2 regions of the Virgibacillus ihumii genome follow, and region 1 is predicted to be linked to the other one. Evidence: riboswitches for the same ligand, from Rfam matches in the RefSeq annotation. Region 1 holds a riboswitch; the other holds the start of a gene.
The links. Region 1 has a riboswitch for thiamine pyrophosphate ahead of thiT (energy-coupled thiamine transporter ThiT). Riboswitches for the same ligand answer to the same signal wherever they lie in the genome.

Region 1 (8,929 bases):
ATCCGGCAACGGTATTGCCGCTCATTGGATCCTTGCTTTCACCCTCAAATGTCACATCCGCTGTAACCGGCTTGGTAGTTCCCCGGATTGTAAGGTCACCGGTAACTTCATAATCATTGCCGGATTTTTTCTTGATGTCAGTTGCGTTAAATGTGATTTTTGGATGATTTTCCACATCAAAGAAATCGCCTGAGCGAAGGTGATCGTCACGATCTTTATTACGGGTATCGATACTTGCTGCATCAATGGTTAACTCTACCTTTGAATCAGATAAATTGTCCACGTCAGCTTGAATTATGGCATCAAAGTCATTAAATGCACCTTTCGCTTTTGAAATCATCATATGTTTTACCTGAAATCCTAATTCACTGTGAACTGTGTCTACATTATACGTTGCTTTTGTCAACTTTATCCCTCCAAAAAAAATTATATACTTACTTTATGTAACTTAGTATATAATTATAAATTACTGCTGTCAAGTAATTACAAGAAAAAATTTTGATTTCAAAATAAGTTTTACCCATTAATTGATGGTAATAAACATTTCTTCCATGCTATACTAAAATAAAAAGAGGTTTTTACATATGAAACAACTCAGCATCATTCCATGTGGCAGGAAAAAGATCTGGGACAGATATGAAAATATCGGCGCAGTACAGGCGAGTGATGCTTACATTGGCACATTGCATCATTTATGTCGTAATTATGCGGAGGCATTTACTGATGACTGGGTAGTTTTATCAGCCAAACATGGATTTTTATTTCCCGAAGATATTGTTCCCGGACAGTATAATGTAACATTTAATCAAAAAAGTGATGAAATCATAACCAATCACAAATTGCGGGAGCAGGTACAAAAGAAGCAGCTTGATCAGTATGATATGCTTGTGATATTAACTGGAAAAAAGTATAAGCCAGTAATAAACAGTGCCTTTAATAAAGATCAGCCACGAACGTATCCGCTGCTGCAATACAGTGGCATTGGTTACATGCAGCAGGCGCTGAAACAAGCGGTTCAGGATAATGAGCCGATTCGAATGAAAGACAGGAGTTAGTATAAATGGATCGAATGACATTTATTATCGCGGTTTTACTTGTATATATGATATACATATCATTTAAACACAGGGAAACATTCAGGAAATTGTCTCTCCTCCAGAATATTGGGGTGCTGATTACATTCTTGGCATCCATCGCTATTTTTGGAAGTCTGTTTTACTTCGGCGTAAATTATTTATCAGATTTGTCGCCCGGATGGTTTGTTGGTTTAGTTGTTAAGATTGTCTATGCCTTCTTTGTGATGATCAGTGGTGTAATAGCATTTAGTGCAGTAGCATATAAGATCTCGGATGGGCTGCTCCCGGTTAAGCGTAATCAGGAGTAACGGAAACCCTCACATAAAATTTGTGGGGGTTTTTTATATCCAGCCAGTACCGGTTTTCTGCTTGAGTGTGTTTTTTTTTAAGAAGTATTGCCACCTATTATTCCCGGTGAACGATAGTATAGGTGAATAGGTAGTCGGAATTTCCTCCCGAAAAATCATATAAGGGGGAGTAAAATGAAGCCGATCGTTATTATTGATCCGGGACATGGCGGGAAGGATCCCGGGGGCGGGTCAAACAGACACTGGATTGAAAAAAACCTTACGTTATCCATATCGCTTTATCAGTATGAACGATTTAAAACGCTTGGAATACCAGTTGCGATTACAAGGGAGGCGGACGTGACACTGTTCCCGGCAAACCGGACACGGATTGTGCGTGAAAGCGGTGCGGAATATTGTTTTTCCAATCACATTAATGCCGGCGGTGGTGACGGGGCTGAAATAATTCATTCCATCTATGGCGGGAAAGGTTTACCTAAGCAGCTTGCGGAAGGGATTCGCTCTACAGGACAAAATGTACGAAGAATATTCACACGGACATTGCCCGGTAATCCAAGGCTGGATTTTTATTATATGAACCGTGATACAGGTCATGTAAAAACAGTCATAATTGAATATGGATTCGCTGATTCATCTGCAGATGATGTACGTCAACTGAGACAGAATTGGGAAAAATATGCTGAAGCCATCGTGAAAGCTTTTTGTCTCTATATTAATCATCCATATAAAAAGGGAAGAGACAATGCTGCTGCAGAAATGGAACGAAAAGAATTTCTTCAGCTTCCATCAAATGCAAAATCGTGGCGGGTGTATCCATTGAATGTTACCCCTATCAGGGGAAATGAAAAAGGGTTCCTGCGTCCTGCAAAGTTTGGCGGTCTTACGTATAAAGTGCTCGGTAATCCACAGCTGCATGTATATACCATTCAAACACGTGACTTTGGGAAAGTACAAATATATGCCCATCCTTCAACAGGGGCTGTCTTGTCATAAGGCTTTTCGTAAAGCTTGTTTATTGGATTTTCCGTCAAAAAATAAAAAGCCTGGATGCATATCAACTCCAGGCTTATTATTAATAGGCCGTAATGCCTACTGAACAATGTACGGTTTTTCGCTATACTAAAAATAAAGAAAATTTAAAACGGAAAGGAAGATTTGATGCAACAAATTACGTACAACCCTGCATGGGATATTGATGTGATTTTTCCAGGGGGAAGCGACTCCGCAGAATTACATACATATATGAATGATATTAAACATGATTTGCAAGCGCTTGCAAATGCGGTCGAGGAATTTGATCCGGTGCAGGTAAGTCGTGCTGATCAGATAAAGAAAGTAGCTGATTTACTTGAAGGTACACAAAATAAAATGGGAGAGGCATTTGCATTTATCAGCTGTATCAATGCGCAGGATGTTCACGATAAGAAAGCAAGTCTGCTGGTTGGAAAAAGAAGTGAACTGCGCGCCGAAATGGAAGCCGTGAAAACGAGTTTTGAACAGAAACTGACAGCAATTCAGGACCAACAGTGGGATGAACTGCTAGGCGATCCGGCGATTCGGGATCTGGCTTTTGTGTTGGGGGAATATCGGAATAAGGCGAATGAACTGCTGTCAGCTGATAAGGAGAAATTGATTAATGATTTATCGATTAGTGGATATCATGGCTGGAGTCAGATGTATGATACGGTGACAGCCAATATGCGTGTTGAAATTGAGGAGAATGGTGAAACGAATTATGTTTCTGTCGGTCAGGCATCCAATAAAATGAGTGATCCTGATCGTGGCGTCAGGAAACATGTTTTTGAACAACTGGGGAAGGCATGGGGAGAAAACGCCGACTTTATTGGGCAAACTTTGAATCATCTGGCTGGCGTTCGGCTGCAGACGTATAAGCACCGCAACTGGAAGCATGTGCTGAAAGAGCCGCTTGCTATGAACCGTATGCAACAGGAAACGCTTGATGCGATGTGGAATGCGATTAATCGGAACAAACATCATTTTACCGACTTTCTGGCCAAGAAGGTAGAACTGCTTGGCCTTAAAAAGTTGAGTATGTACGATATTGGGGCTCCACTGTCAGAAACCGTGAAAAAAACACCGTATACGGATGGAGCCAATTTTATTGTTGAGCAGTTCAGTAAGTTCAGTCCGAAAATGGCTGATTTTGCACAGATGGCTTTTGAGGAAAGGTGGATAGAAGCTGAGGATCGGCCCGGCAAACGTCCTGGCGGGTTTTGTACGAATTTTCCAGAAAGCAAGCAAACACGGATTTTCATGACATATTCCGGAACATCATCCAATATCGCAACATTGGCACATGAACTTGGGCATGCATACCATCAGCACGTTATGAATGATATGCACGGATTGAACCAGGGATATGCCATGAATGTTGCGGAGACAGCTTCCACATTTGCTGAGATGATTGTTTCCGATGCATCTGTTAAAAATGCCCGAAACACAGAGGAAAAAAAGGTGTTGTTGGAGACGAAAATTCAGCGCAGTATTGCCTTTTTCATGAATATCCAGGCGAGGTTTCATTTTGAACAGCAGTTTTATGAGGAACGGAAACAGGGAATAGTGCCAGTGGAGCGTTTAAATGAAATGATGATTGATGCGCAAAAGGATGCGTATGGGGATGCGCTTGATGAATATGATCCAAATTTCTGGGCGTCTAAATTGCATTTTCATATCACAGGTGTACCGTTTTATAACTTCCCGTATACGTTCGGGTATTTGTTCAGTCTTGGCATTTACGCACATGCTCAGAAAATGGGGGGCAACTTTGAAGATGACTATATTGCGCTGCTTCGTGATACTGGTCGGATGACGGTGGAAGATTTGGCAGCGAAGCATTTGGATGTTGATTTAACCAAGCCGGATTTCTGGGAAAGCGCTATTTCTCTTTGTGTAAATGATGTAAATGAATTTCTGAGCTTATAACAATACGTTTGTTATTACCATTCAGTTAAGTTATAATACAGATAACATAAAAAGCAGATTAATAGAAGCCTGCAGGGGGAGCCGATTGGCTGAGAGTGAACGAGAAATTGTTCTTACCCTTCGAACCTGTTAGTTAATACTAGCGTAGGGATGGTGGCTTTTTTTGATGGATTACAGCAGTAATGTGAGTGGATTCCCCATCAGGAAGCTTCCCCTTGGCATTGCTTTTTTTGTGAAAAATTCCGTCCGGCAGGTTTTGGACCGACGGGAAAGGGGAGGTTTATTGAATGCGTTCGAAACGTACACTGTTTTTGGTGGAGGTTCCTATTTTCACGGCTCTGGCGTTATTGCTTGATACAATCCCGTTTTTATCATTTAAAATATGGGCACAGGGTGGTTCGGTTTCGTTTGCAATGATTCCAATTTTTATCGTTGCTTTTCGATGGGGAATAAAAGGCGGATTGTTGTCAGGATTTTTGTGGGGTGGATTGCAAATCATGTTTGGCGGATTTATATTGACTCCACTGCAGGGATTTCTTGATTATATTGTAGCCTTTACAGTACTTGGAGTGGCCGGTGCTTTTGCGAAACCGGTTCAGAATGCTGTCAATAAGGGCAATGGTAAAAGCACTTTCCTGTACATTGCCCTGGGCGTGTTCGTCGGTTCAAGTTTACGCTTTTTGGCACACTTCGCAGGAGGTATTGCATTCTTTGCGGAGGCAGCTCCCGATGGACAACCGGTTTGGCTGTATTCACTGTTGTACAATGGTTCCTACATGCTGCCGTCATTTATTCTATCTGCTGCTCTTGTGTTTCTGTTATTTTACAAGCAGCCGCGAACATTAATTGAATCAACCCAATAAAATATATCACGCATCAAGAATAGTCCTTTGCACGCGAGGGGCTATTTTTCTATACTTAAGATAGAGGTGATACAAATGAGAGAGTTGATCGGGCAGTGCCAGTCTTGTGGAAAAAATGTCTATTGTGAAAATGGCTTTTTTGACGGAGTTCAGATTGACGGCAGGTTGCTGTGTAATGATTGTGCTGAGAAGGAAGATACAGAAACATAAACTTGAAAAGATGAATTTTGGCAAGTGCATTTGAGTCGTGTGGCTCACAAATTTATGAAAACGCGCATATCCAACTCAAAATCACGAATATACGTTCTGGAAACGAGAATAAATGACTCAAAACCGCGAATATCATACTCAAAACCGCGAATATATTTCATAAGCTTTTGACATTCAATAGGTTCTGTTCTTTTAAATGCATCTGACACCACTTCCCTACGATGTGCATAGGCTATAGCACACTAAAAAAGGAAGTGGTTGCGATGGAGCTGACTATTTCGCATTGGTTATATGGTTTATTTACGTTAATCATCATTTTAACGATGATTTTCCGAAAAGGTGTGGTGCTCCCATCATTGCTTGGGACATTTGTTATTGCTTGGGTATATAACGGCAGTATTGTGGATGGGTTTACGTCCATTTTTAACGCCAACCTGGTTGCAGCGAAAGAACTTTTCAGCATTTTCCTGATTATTACATTTATGATGGCATTACTGCACTCGCTTCGTGACCTTGGTGCTGATCGCAGAATGATTCAGCCGATTCAAAAGGTGATGGTCAACGGACATGTTTCATTTTTTGTTTTGATTGCTGTGACGTATGTCATATCACTGTTCTTCTGGCCAACACCGGCAGTTCCGCTGATTTGTGCGTTGCTTGTGCCGGCAGCAATCCGGTCAGGGTTACCGGCGTTGTTAGCAGCGGTTGCTGTGGCATTAGCGGGGCAGGGGATGGCATTGTCATCGGACTATATTGTGCAGGTCGCTCCAAGTTTGTCGGCAAAATCCGCTGGAATTGATGTTGGACTAATAACAGATAAGGCATTAATATTGTCGATTATTACCGGTGCTGTGGCAATTGGTCTTGCCTATTTAATGTACCGAAAAACGATTCGGACAAAAAACAGCCCGCAAAATGAGGTTGAATTAGAGGCAATGCAGGGTGCGAAAGAATCAGCAAACAAGAACCACGCTGCCCATCTGCGTACGTGGAGCAAAGTGTTTGCGGTGCTCGTTCCGGTTTCGCTGCTGGCAGTCGTTATTTTCATGATGTATTCAAAGCTTCAGGCAGGAAGAATGAGCGGCTTTGAAGGTGGTGACGGGGCAGCATTTATTGGTGGTGTAGCTGTTATCTTGCTGTTACTTTCAACGGTCGCATTTGGCCGGCATCATGCACTTGATTATATCAGCAATTATATTACGGAAGGTTTTGTATTTGCCTTTAAAGCGATGGGACCGGTAATACCGATTGCAGGATTTTTCTTCCTTGGGAGTTCCGATTTTTCCGGAAGTATTCTGGGAGTAAGTGAAAAAGCGCCAGGGTTACTTTTTGATCTTGTTCAATCCTCACAGCAATATCTTCCCGAGAGTGCACTGTTTGCTGCTTTCAGCATTCTTGTTATTGGAATCATAACCGGACTTGACGGCTCAGGTTTTTCCGGTCTTCCGTTGACCGGTGCGCTTGCTTCATCATTAAGCAGCGGTTCCATTGATCCTGGCACACTTGCCGCAATCGGGCAGATGGGCTCCATTTGGACCGGTGGCGGAACGATTGTCGCATGGTCATCCATGATTGCAATTGCCGGTTTTTGCGGCGTTTCCGTCATGGAACTCGTCCGCAAAAACTTCATTCCGGTTATTCTGGGGCTCTTAGTTTCGACTGTTTTGGCTGTTTTCCTTTTTTGACGGAATCCGCAACCTCCATCAAAGTTGGAAATCGTTGGCTTTTTTCACAGCCTTTTTGATACACTCGTTATATATGTATTCATGAAATAAAATCGATTCGCTATCAAACATGGTGAAAAAACAAGTTTTCTAATGATGGAGGTTATGTTATGGTACAAAGTACTACAGATATCGTGAAAAAATCACTGGATGCATTGCTGGATGATAAGTCTTTTTTACCGGAAATGACAGGTCAGTCAAGACAAAAAGCATTTACTTCACTCGTTTCTATTTTATCTACTCCAAACCATGTCAGTAAATCATTTTTGCGGGTTACGCTGGAAGATGAAAAGGTAATCCGTATTCCCGCCTTTCGTGTGCAGCATAATAATATTTTAGGTCCATATAAAGGAGGAATCCGATTTCACGAATCGGTTGAAGAAAATGAAGTAATCAATCTCGCCTCGCTTATGACGTTAAAAAATGCGCTGCATGAAGTACCGTTTGGCGGCGGTAAAGGCGGAATCATGATAAATCCACGGGAATACAGTGTTCGGGAGCTCAATTTGATTTGCAAAAAATATGTGCAGTACTTCAGTGAAATTCTTGGTCCGGACAAAGATATTCCTGCCCCAGATGTCGGTTCGAGTGCCAGAGAAATGGACTGGATGATGGGTGAGTACAAGAGCATCCGGCCTGGCTTGCCTTATCGCGGCAGTTTTACCGGTAAAAGTGTCCTGAATGGTGGTTCACTGGGGCGGAGAGAAGCTACCGGAAAAGGTGTATATTTTACTTTCCGTTATATGCTCCATAACTTTGTAAATGAACAGGAAAAATGGCTGGCTGAACGGGATAACATTTTTGCAAAAACTGCACTGAAACATAAGGATAAAACACTGACAATGGCGGTTCAAGGTTTCGGGAACGTCGGATCTGTTGCAGCTTTGGAAGCTTTTCAGTGCAATTATATAAATAATAAAATTGTTGCTGTCAGTGACCGGCATGTAACGCTGTATAATTCCGATGGTTTGGATATACCAGCACTGGTAAAATACACATCCAATAACGGCGGGGATTTGCCTGTTGATGGCCATCAGCTTGAGGAGGCGGATGTCAAGGCGGACATTCAGGACCGGGATGATGTATTAACGCTGGATGTTGATGTATTGTGCCTGGCAGCATTAGGCGGGCAGATTCATAAAGATAACGTATCAGATGTCAAAGCCCAGATAATTATCGAGGGAGCCAATGCCCCTATTACCACTGAGGCAGACCGTTATTTGAGTGAAAACGGTGTCATTATTGCACCAGACATTCTGACAAATGCCGGTGGTGTGATCGTTTCTTATTTTGAGTGGCTTCAGGGCAGAGAGACTCAGTTTTTCAGCGAAGAAGAAGTGTATAAACGATTATTTGATAAAATGAAAGAAACTTTTGATACGATATTACCGCAGTTTTTCGGTGATCCCTTTCCACTGCGTCAGAACTGTTATATCCATGCTGTAATGAAAATTTCCACCATTCTGTACCGGCAGGGAAAATTATATTAAACGAAAAGACATTCTGCACGAGCGGAATGTCTTTTTAATAAATAGATATGTTATAATATTCAGTGAATAGGAAAATTAAGGTCAAAAAAGGATTTGTCTATGGAGGGGAGGTTATCGATGGATGATAAAAGTCTGTCGTTATGGTCAACGACTAAATACCATAATCATCTGAAGGCAACGGAGTATGATGAGATTGCCAGGGAAGCCGCGGTTACGATCATGATAAATGGTGAGCAGTATGCAACGATTGTCTGTACACCTAACGAAATCCGACAGCTTGTTTTAGGATTTTTAGCTTCTGAGGGATTGATTCGT
Region 2 (8,929 bases), 2.7 Mb from region 1:
ATTCATTTGGCTAAAGCCGCTGCACTGCCGCATTAATATCTGTTGCCTTCGTTACAGCCGAGATCACTGCAACACCATCCGCCCCGGCATCCATTACCGAAGCAGCGTTATTTTCATTGATTCCGCCAATACCTACAATCGGTTTGTCCGGATATTCCCTGCGAAGCTGCTCAATCCACTCTGGACCAACAGGCATTTTCGCATCCTTCTTGGAAGAGGTGTGGAACATGGGACCAGCTCCAAGGTAATCTGCCAGGTGAATCGGGCTTGAGCTTACTTCTGACTGGTTGGAGACAGAAAGGCCAAGAAATTTATCGGGAAACGTCTCCCGCACTTGTTGAGCGTCCTGATCATCCTGTCCGACGTGGATTCCGTCAGCTTCCAATGGCTCCACTAAGTTGAGATCATCATTAACAATAAATGGTATGTCATAACGGGAGCACATCAATCGCAATTTTAATCCGAGCCTTAGCTTGGCATTGCCGGTCAGGGCGTCGCTGCCCTTTTCCCGGAATTGGAATACGGTGATACCTGCGTCAATTGCAGCTCCCAATATTTTGACAGGATCTTCATCACAATTTTGACTGCCCATAATCAGGTATTTTCGAAGATTCATAAACTAAATCCTTTCCAATTTGTTAGTTTCGAGTGACAAGGCATCAATAAATCGCGGCAGAAACGTTCCTGGTCCATTTACTTCCAGTCCATTGGCGGCAAATTCTGCAGCCAATCCGTAAAACCGAAGCGCAGTGTGTGCCTGTTGATCAATTGAATCGTCTGTTGTCAGGCAGGCTGTTAGAATAGATCCGAGCAAACAGCCGGCACCGGTTATTTTTCCAAGGATTGGGTTGCCGGTGTCATTGTAGAGAATCTTCTCACCGCTGCAAATGACATCGGTTTTTCCGGTGACAATTGCGGTGGTTTGATAGGTTTTCGCAACTTTTAAGGCAATATCGTCGGCATTTCCATCACCCAATGATTCAACTCCTTTTGTCTCCCAGGGAATTTGCACAAGGTGGGCGAGTTCACCGGCGTTCCCTTTAATGACGTCAGGCTGAATTTCGTTTAAGATCCTTTTTACTGCATCCGTGCGAAATGGAGTGGCTGCAACTCCAACTGGATCAAGTACAACCGGAATTCCCTTTTTATTAGCTGTCTTACCGGCTGCAATCATTGCCGGGATTTCCGGTGCAGTTATTGTTCCAATGTTAATCAGGACACCATCGGCAGCAGAAGCCATATCGTCTGCTTCTTCTTCGGATTTTGCCATAACCGGTGCACCGCCAAAGGAGAGCAAACCATTTGCTGTAAAGTTCATAACCACCTGATTTGTCAGATGATGGATTAAAGGCTGCTTTGCCCGTACTTTGTTAATGATTATTTTATTCAATTATTTCACCTTTTCCTGGCGCAATGCCCAATGGTTTGTCGGACCGCTCCCATGTCCAAGTGGGAAGGAGTCGCGTATTGCTGCTGTCACAAAGTTTTTTGCTTTTTCTACAGCTGCAGGTAACGTTTCCCCTCTGCCGATGTATGCTGTAATCGCGGCAGAGTAGGTGCACCCGGTTCCGTGTGTGTGTTTCGTATCAATCCGCTCCGCTTCAAAGGTGTTTACATTTTCGCCATCATATAAAATATCAACAGCTTTACCTTCCAGATGACCGCCTTTTACTAATGAGGCACCAGCACCGTACGTATGGACGATTTCTTTTGCCGCCTTTTGCATGGCTTCTGTACTTTCGATCTTCCATCCGACAATATCTTCTGCTTCCGGCAAATTAGGTGTTATCAGCGTTGTCATTGGCAGTAGCTTTTCTCTCAAATAGCGGCGGGCGTCTCTGGCAATTAAAGGATCACCGCTTTTGGCAACCATGACCGGATCCATAATAAATGGAGCATCCAAATCGGTTACATTTTTGGCGATTGTCTCCATCATTTCCACCGTGGCAATCATTCCGGTTTTGAATGCGTGAATTGGGATGTCGGAAGTAACAGCATTTAGCTGTTCTTTAATCATTCCGACGGGCAGATGGTGAACCTGCTTGACCCCGGTTGTATTCTGAGCAACAACGGATGTAATCACAGACATCCCATATGCCTGCAGCTCCTGGAATGTTTTTAAATCGGCCTGAATTCCGGCACCGCCGCTTGGATCAGTGCCTGCGATGGTCAGTACACTTGGAATATGGTTCATTTGCTGATCACCGCATCTTTCAACGGCCATTCTTCACACGTATAGGCCATTTCCCAGAATGATAGTTCCAGCTGGCAGCTCTTGCGGAAAGCTTCTTTCATCTTCTGTTGTTGTTCAAATGAGGAATTTTCGGCAATTTTATCTAGCCGCTCCCGCATTTCCGTTGTTATTTTTCCAACCTCTTCATCTGCGTAAAAACTGATCCACTGGTAAAAAGGGTGGTTTTCATTTGGTTGATATTTTTCCATTAGTTCCTGACCGATTTCCAAATACGTCCAGGGACATGGTAAAAGCGCACACAGCGTTTCACCAAGGCTTCCCAGTTGTGCATGGTACATCATGTGTTTGACATAATGATCGGCTGTTGGTGGAAGCGGGTATCCCTGAAGTTCATCATATCCGACCCCGATGTGATCGCAAAAATTGTGGTGCGGGTGGATTTCACTGTTCAGTACGAATTGAATCTGCTCATCGAAGAACCGCATATCATCACGTAAGTCACATTTCGCGACTGCGATGCCATAAATGCGAATAAACGCATTCAAATATTCAAAATCAGCTTTGATATAGTGGGCAATTGCCTGATCCGATACATCACCTTTCCCGATTCCATCAACAAACGGATGGTCAAAAATGGCCTGAAATATGTCTTTATTTTCTTCGCGTAAAACTTGTGAAAATGTCATGAAAAATGCCTCCTTGAAATGGTTATGGAAGCTGCCGGGGAATTATTAGAAGGAGATTGTGAGTCCGTAACTACTTCCCTTGCGCAGGAATTATCCTGATCAGGTTCCAAGGGACAAAGGAATATCCTTTTCTCAGCCAAAACAGCGCCCCCAGCAGTCTTCCGAATTATTTAATTTTCTAGTGATAAATGCCGCTGATTCATTTTTGCGACAACAAGCCAGCCGATGCATGCACCGGATACACTGCTGACAAGAAATGATGGGAGAAAAAATAATGCGCCGGCAGAACTACCCATCAAGAGGTTAGCAATAGGGGCCGAAGCGAGTGCGCCGAGTATCCCTGTTCCAACCGCTTCGCCGAGTGCCGCCATACCTTTTTGGCCCGTTTTTTTATAAAGTGTTCCGGCTAAAAAAGCACCGATCATGCCGCCGGGAAAAGCGAGCAGTGTACCAAGTCCCAGCATATTCCGGAGCAGACCAATCATGAATGCAATCACTACAGCCGGACCTGGCCCAAGTGTTACTGCAGCCATCACATTAACGGCGTGCTGAACAGGATAAGCTTTTGCAACACCCGCCGGGAACCAGAGCAACTGGGATCCGATTACCCCGATCGCAACAAATACAGCCATCGTCGTCATTAATCTGGTTCGGTTCAATAAAACCCTCCTTTCATTAGGGGGACTGTTCCTGGGGAAATAAAAAAGTCAGATCCGGTGAAGGACCTGACTTGAAATAGTCTGCTAGAAAAGAATGCATGTCTACTTCCCTCCGCTGGTATTAACCAGATCAGGTCCATAAGAGTCAGAAAGCTGTTTTGCGCTTTCCTCTCAGCCCGCACTTTGGGCACCCCTAGTAGTGAGATTGAAATTATTTAACTGTTCAAAATAAGCATAACAAAAGAATATCGGTTTGTCATGGATATTTTGAGAATCACGAAACTTTTTATATAATTAATCGTATTACATGATGAATGGAGGCTGCTGAATGATGACCAATACAAAATTATCAAAACAAGTGCTGGATTGGGTCGTTGATAATACGAATCCAAAAGCAACGGTTGAATCGTTCCAACAGTTGAAGGGGAGTACATCATCCACCCTGCATCGCATCTCCCTTCAATCAGGTCAGAAATTAAATCACTACGTGGTCCGACAGTTTGATAATGAGGAATGGCTGGGAGAAGAGCCTGATTTGGCACATCATGAAGCGGAATGTCTCCGAATGGCAAAGAAGACAGGGGTTGTAAGTCCGGAATTTATTGCATATGATAAAAATGGTGATATTTGCGGTAACCCAACTATTCTGATGACATATCTGGATGGTGAAGTGGAACTGAATCCCAAGTGGATGGACCAGTGGCTTTATGGACTGGCGGAAGCATTGGAGGCTTTTCACGGAATGGATGCCGATGACTTTCCATATCGGCACAGCAGCTATAATGATATTTTTTCATTTGAAGTACCAGCTTGGACGAATGTTTCAACAACATGGAAAAAGGCTATTAATCTTTTAAAAGGTCCATGTCCGGAAACGAGGGAATGCTTTATACACCGGGATTATCACCCGGCAAATGTGTTGTGGAAAGATGGGTCGGTCAGTGGTGTTGTGGATTGGGTTAATGGCTGCAAAGGTCCCCGTGGCGTTGACATCGGTCATTGTCGGGTGAACCTTGCCATGTTATATGGAGTGGAAACTGCGGATGGGTTTCTCAGGGAGTACAGGAAGCTTGCCGGGTCAAAGTTTACATATGAGCCATACTGGGATTTATTATCAGTGGCGGATATGCTGGTTGGTCCGCCGGAGGTTTATCCTGGCTGGGAAGCATTTGGTGTTACCGGGCTGACTAATGAGATGATGAAAGAAAGGCTCGATCGATATGTTGTCAGCCTGATGGAGCGAGCCGGGTGAAGTTAAAAGGAGGAGAAAATGGAATGGAGCGAACAGGAGAAATTGTACTATCAATCATTGGAGTTGTATTATATGCTTTATGTGCATTTGGGGGCTTTGCTGGAGCAGCGTTCTTAAACAATGAACAGCTTATGTCGAATCTGGCAAATGACATGGCCACCCCCCAAATGTCAGCAAGTGATTATATGGCTGTGTTTGAAACTATGTCGGGTGGCATTATGCTGTTTGCGATTGTGTCTGTAGTATCTTTGATATTAGGAATTATTGCAGCAGTTTTTCTTAAGGGAAATAAAAAGCCAAAAGCAGCCGGAATTATTTTGATTATTACATCTGTTCTGGGTACGATTGTAACCGTTCTTGGTGTTGTAATACCAGCAATCTTTTACTTAATCGCTGGAATTATGGCACTGGCACGCAAGCCAAAACCGGCCCAGACACTGGAATAGGATATTTTTAAGAAGAGCAGTCCAAATGAGGCTGTTCTTTTTTGGCAGTTAAGAAAGTATAAAATCCTTTCTTACTGCATAAGCGCAACTATGGCTATTACTGAAAAGCTTGGTGACAACCAAGTTTTCTAAGTGGAAAAATGACTGGTTTAGTGGAGAGCATCGCCTGATACGACACAAGTATCAACCGCACGAGCGAAACATCAACCGCACGGGAAGAACATCAACCGTATGAGCGAAACATCAACCGCACGGGAAGAACATCAACCGTATGAGCGAAACATCAACCGCACGGGAAGAACATCAACCTTACGAGCGAAACATCAACTGCACGGGAAGAACATCAACCACATAGGCGAAACATCAACCTCACGAGAAAAACATCAACCTCACGAGAAAAACATCAACCTCACGAGAAAAACATCAACCATTACGGGCCAAACATCAACTTCAATAACCCCGCATCTTACTTATTCTATTAGGACACGTGACACCGGTACTGTTCAGCACATAGGCATTATGTACCTTTTTTCAAAAAAATCTATAAAAATAGTAAAAATTAACCGTTTTTTTACAAACTATTTATTGTATCGCCTTTTCTACTATGCCATATTAATAGTGAGTCATAATCTATTCATAATGGAGGGTATCGATGAAGAATTCAACTGTGAAGCGGATACTGAGTCTTTTTCTTATTTTCACACTTGTTTTCATGAACTATTCAACGCTTTTGGTGAAAGCAGCAGGCGGTGAAAATATGTCGGAAGGTTTATTCATTTCGGAATATGTGGAAGGAACCTCGTACAATAAAGCGGTTGAACTGTACAATGGCACGGGAAACACGATAGATTTATCGGCTTTCTCAATTGTGCTGTACAGCAACGGTGCTGCGGAGCCAACGCAATCTGTACAGTTGTCCGGAACGCTGGAACATAATGAGGTATATGTCATCGCACATCAGAACGCCGCTCAGAAAATATTGGCGGAGGCAGATTTGCAGAACTCGTCTGTTATTAATTTCAATGGAAATGATGCATTTGTTTTAAAAAAGAACGGCGATGTTGTGGATGCAATCGGCACAGTGGGCAATGACAATGAGTATGCAAAGGATGTCACGCTCGTCCGCAATGCGGAGGTTAAGCAGCCGAATGTAATATATGCTGAATCAGAGTGGACAGATTATGCCACTGATACGTTCGCATACCTTGGCAGTCACACAATGGACGGTGCTGGTACGGAAGACCCGCCGGATGATCCGAACGATCCAGGTGAAGAATACACGATTGCAGACGCTCGGGAGTTGCCTGATGGAACTGCCGTTACGGTTGAAGGCGTTGTAACCGTTGACAGCAATGCAATCAGTAATGGTGCTCAATTTACAACCTACATACAAGACGAGACAGGCGGCATCAATATTTTTGCATTTGAACAAGGTGAATTTCCGGAGCTGGAGGAAGGGGACAGAATAAAAGTTTTCGGAGAACTTGATTCGTATAATGGTTTAAAAGAGGTTATTCCATCATCCATCGAAGTTCATGAAACGGGACAGGAATTGCCTGCACCGCAATCTATTACTCTGGCTGATCTTCAGGACCCTGCCGTTGCAGAGTCATATGCAGGGGAGCTTGTCCAGGTAAATGGCTACATTGACAATATTCCTGACAGTCCAGCCGGCGGAGGATACAATATTTCGCTGATAGATTCCGACTACAATGGCACGACACTTCGAGTGATGGAAAATGCACTTGATGTGTCACAGATTGAACCGGAGAAATGGTACGATATTACAGCGATTGTCAGTCAGTATAACTCCTATCAGTTGATTCCAACTGAACAGTCAGATATTCAAATTGCTGATGAACAGCCGGAACCGCCGTCAGCTGCGGGAACCTATGAATCCACCGTTGCCAGCATTACAGATGGTGACACGATTCATCTGGAGACACCAGTCTTGGGAACATCAAAAGTTCGCCTGTTAAATATTGATACACCGGAAACATATCCGGCACATAACGATGACCCGGCCCGGGATGAAATTAATGCCAATCAGAAACGGTTTGGTGAAGAGGCAAAATCCTATATGAAGGACTTGCTTCAGCCGGGTGATGAAGTGAAAGTAAAAGTCGGTGAGGAACCAACCGATTCATATGGACGATTGCTGGCTGAAATTGTCCGGAAAAAAGATGGAACAAACATTAATCTGAAAATGGTACGGGAAGGTTATGCGGTAACGTATTTCATCGCACCGTTCAACAAAGAAGTGTATCCAACCTACCAAAATGCGGTAAAAGAAGCAAAAGATGCTGGACTTGGCATTTGGAATCCAGAAGATCCGCTTCTGGAGCTGCCATTTGTTTTCCGGACCCATGATAATCAGGAAGCTTTTGATAAGTATGTTGGAAACTCAGACACAAAAGAATATGTGCTGCCGGAAAACTGGGCGGATGTCCCTGTTGAAAAGCGGGTGTTTTTCTGGGATGAGGCTTCAGCACAGGAGAATGGCTACACATTTGCTGGAAGCGATAATGGGGCAGATGACGGGAACTTGTCCGTTCAATTGCTCAGTATGAACGACCTGCATGGAAAAATTGATCAGCAATATGAGCTTGATCCAGATGGGGACGGCACATTCCATACGTATGGAAAAATGAACTATACCGCTGCTGCAATCAAACAGCGGGAGCAGACGAATCCGAATACGCTGATCGTTCATGCCGGCGATATGATTGGCGGAAGTTCGCCGGTGTCGGGACTGCTGCAGGATGAGCCGACAGTTGAAATTATGGAAGAAATCGGTTTTGATGTCGGTACTGTCGGCAATCATGAATTTGACGAAGGAACCGATGAACTGCTGCGCATGGTCAATGGCGGCGAGCATCCGGACGGAACGAAGGACTACGATGGCATGAATTTTCCGGTATTATGCGCCAACTGTGTTTACAAAGATACCGGTGATACATTTCTCCCGCCATATTATGTGGAGGAAGTTGATGGTGAGAAAATTGGCTTTGTCGGCGTCATCACACAGGAAGCAGCAGGAATGGTGATGCCGTCGGGGATTCAGGATATTGAATTTACTGATGCCTCTGACGCAGCAAATGAAGCTGTCGCTGAATTGAAAGCGCAGGGTGTTGAGTCGATTGTCCTGTTGTCCCATATTCCAGGTCAGCAAAGTGGTGATACCGTGACAGGTCAGGCTGCTAATTTGGCAAATGCTGTGGATGATGAAGTCGATGTGATTTTTTCCGCTCATAACCATGTTGTTAACAATGGGGTAGTTGACGGAAAGTTAATCGTGCAGGCGTCTGAATATGGAAAAGCATTTGCTGATGTGGATGTGGAAATTGACCGTGAAACGGGTGATATCGTCAGCAAAGAGGCAGAAGTTGTTTTTGTAAAACAAAGCCAGGTTGAACCGGACCCGGCAGTAACTGATATTTTACAAAAATACGCCGACATGGTTGCACCAATTATTAATGAAGTGGTCGGCTATAATGCCAAAGATCTAACAGGTGATTATTCCAATAATGGCGACCATGGACTTGGCAATCTGATTGCTGATGGCATGAATGCCGCCATGGACAGTGATTTTGCAATGATGAATGGCGGCGGAATCCGTGATGACCTGCTCGCGGGTGACATTACGTGGGGGGACTTGTACAATATCCAGCCATTTGGGAATACGCTTATGA

Region 2: it holds a riboswitch for thiamine pyrophosphate, as region 1 does, so the genes downstream of both, tenA (thiaminase II) here and thiT (energy-coupled thiamine transporter ThiT) in region 1, are expected to answer to the same signal.

The regions. Positions count from the first base shown of each region.
Region 1 is NZ_CACVAN010000001.1:382,331-391,259, forward strand. Features, by position in the region: gene HUX68_RS01855 (YceI family protein) at 1-406, opposite strand, end outside; gene HUX68_RS01860 (DUF6884 domain-containing protein) at 585-1,055, shown strand; gene HUX68_RS01865 (hypothetical protein) at 1,061-1,384, shown strand; gene HUX68_RS01870 (N-acetylmuramoyl-L-alanine amidase family protein) at 1,559-2,377, shown strand; gene HUX68_RS01875 (M3 family oligoendopeptidase) at 2,543-4,327, shown strand; TPP riboswitch at 4,392-4,495, shown strand; gene thiT (energy-coupled thiamine transporter ThiT) at 4,615-5,190, shown strand; gene HUX68_RS01885 (hypothetical protein) at 5,664-7,085, shown strand; gene HUX68_RS01890 (Glu/Leu/Phe/Val family dehydrogenase) at 7,235-8,614, shown strand; gene fdhD (formate dehydrogenase accessory sulfurtransferase FdhD) at 8,732-8,929, shown strand, end outside.
Region 2 is NZ_CACVAN010000001.1:3,060,720-3,069,648, forward strand. Features, by position in the region: gene thiE (thiamine phosphate synthase) at 11-616, opposite strand; gene thiM (hydroxyethylthiazole kinase) at 620-1,390, opposite strand; gene thiD (bifunctional hydroxymethylpyrimidine kinase/phosphomethylpyrimidine kinase) at 1,391-2,194, opposite strand; gene tenA (thiaminase II) at 2,191-2,880, opposite strand; TPP riboswitch at 2,939-3,042, opposite strand; gene thiW (energy coupling factor transporter S component ThiW) at 3,051-3,539, opposite strand; TPP riboswitch at 3,630-3,744, opposite strand; gene HUX68_RS14980 (phosphotransferase family protein) at 3,868-4,791, shown strand; gene HUX68_RS14985 (DUF4064 domain-containing protein) at 4,815-5,237, shown strand; gene HUX68_RS14990 (5'-nucleotidase C-terminal domain-containing protein) at 5,890-8,929, shown strand, end outside.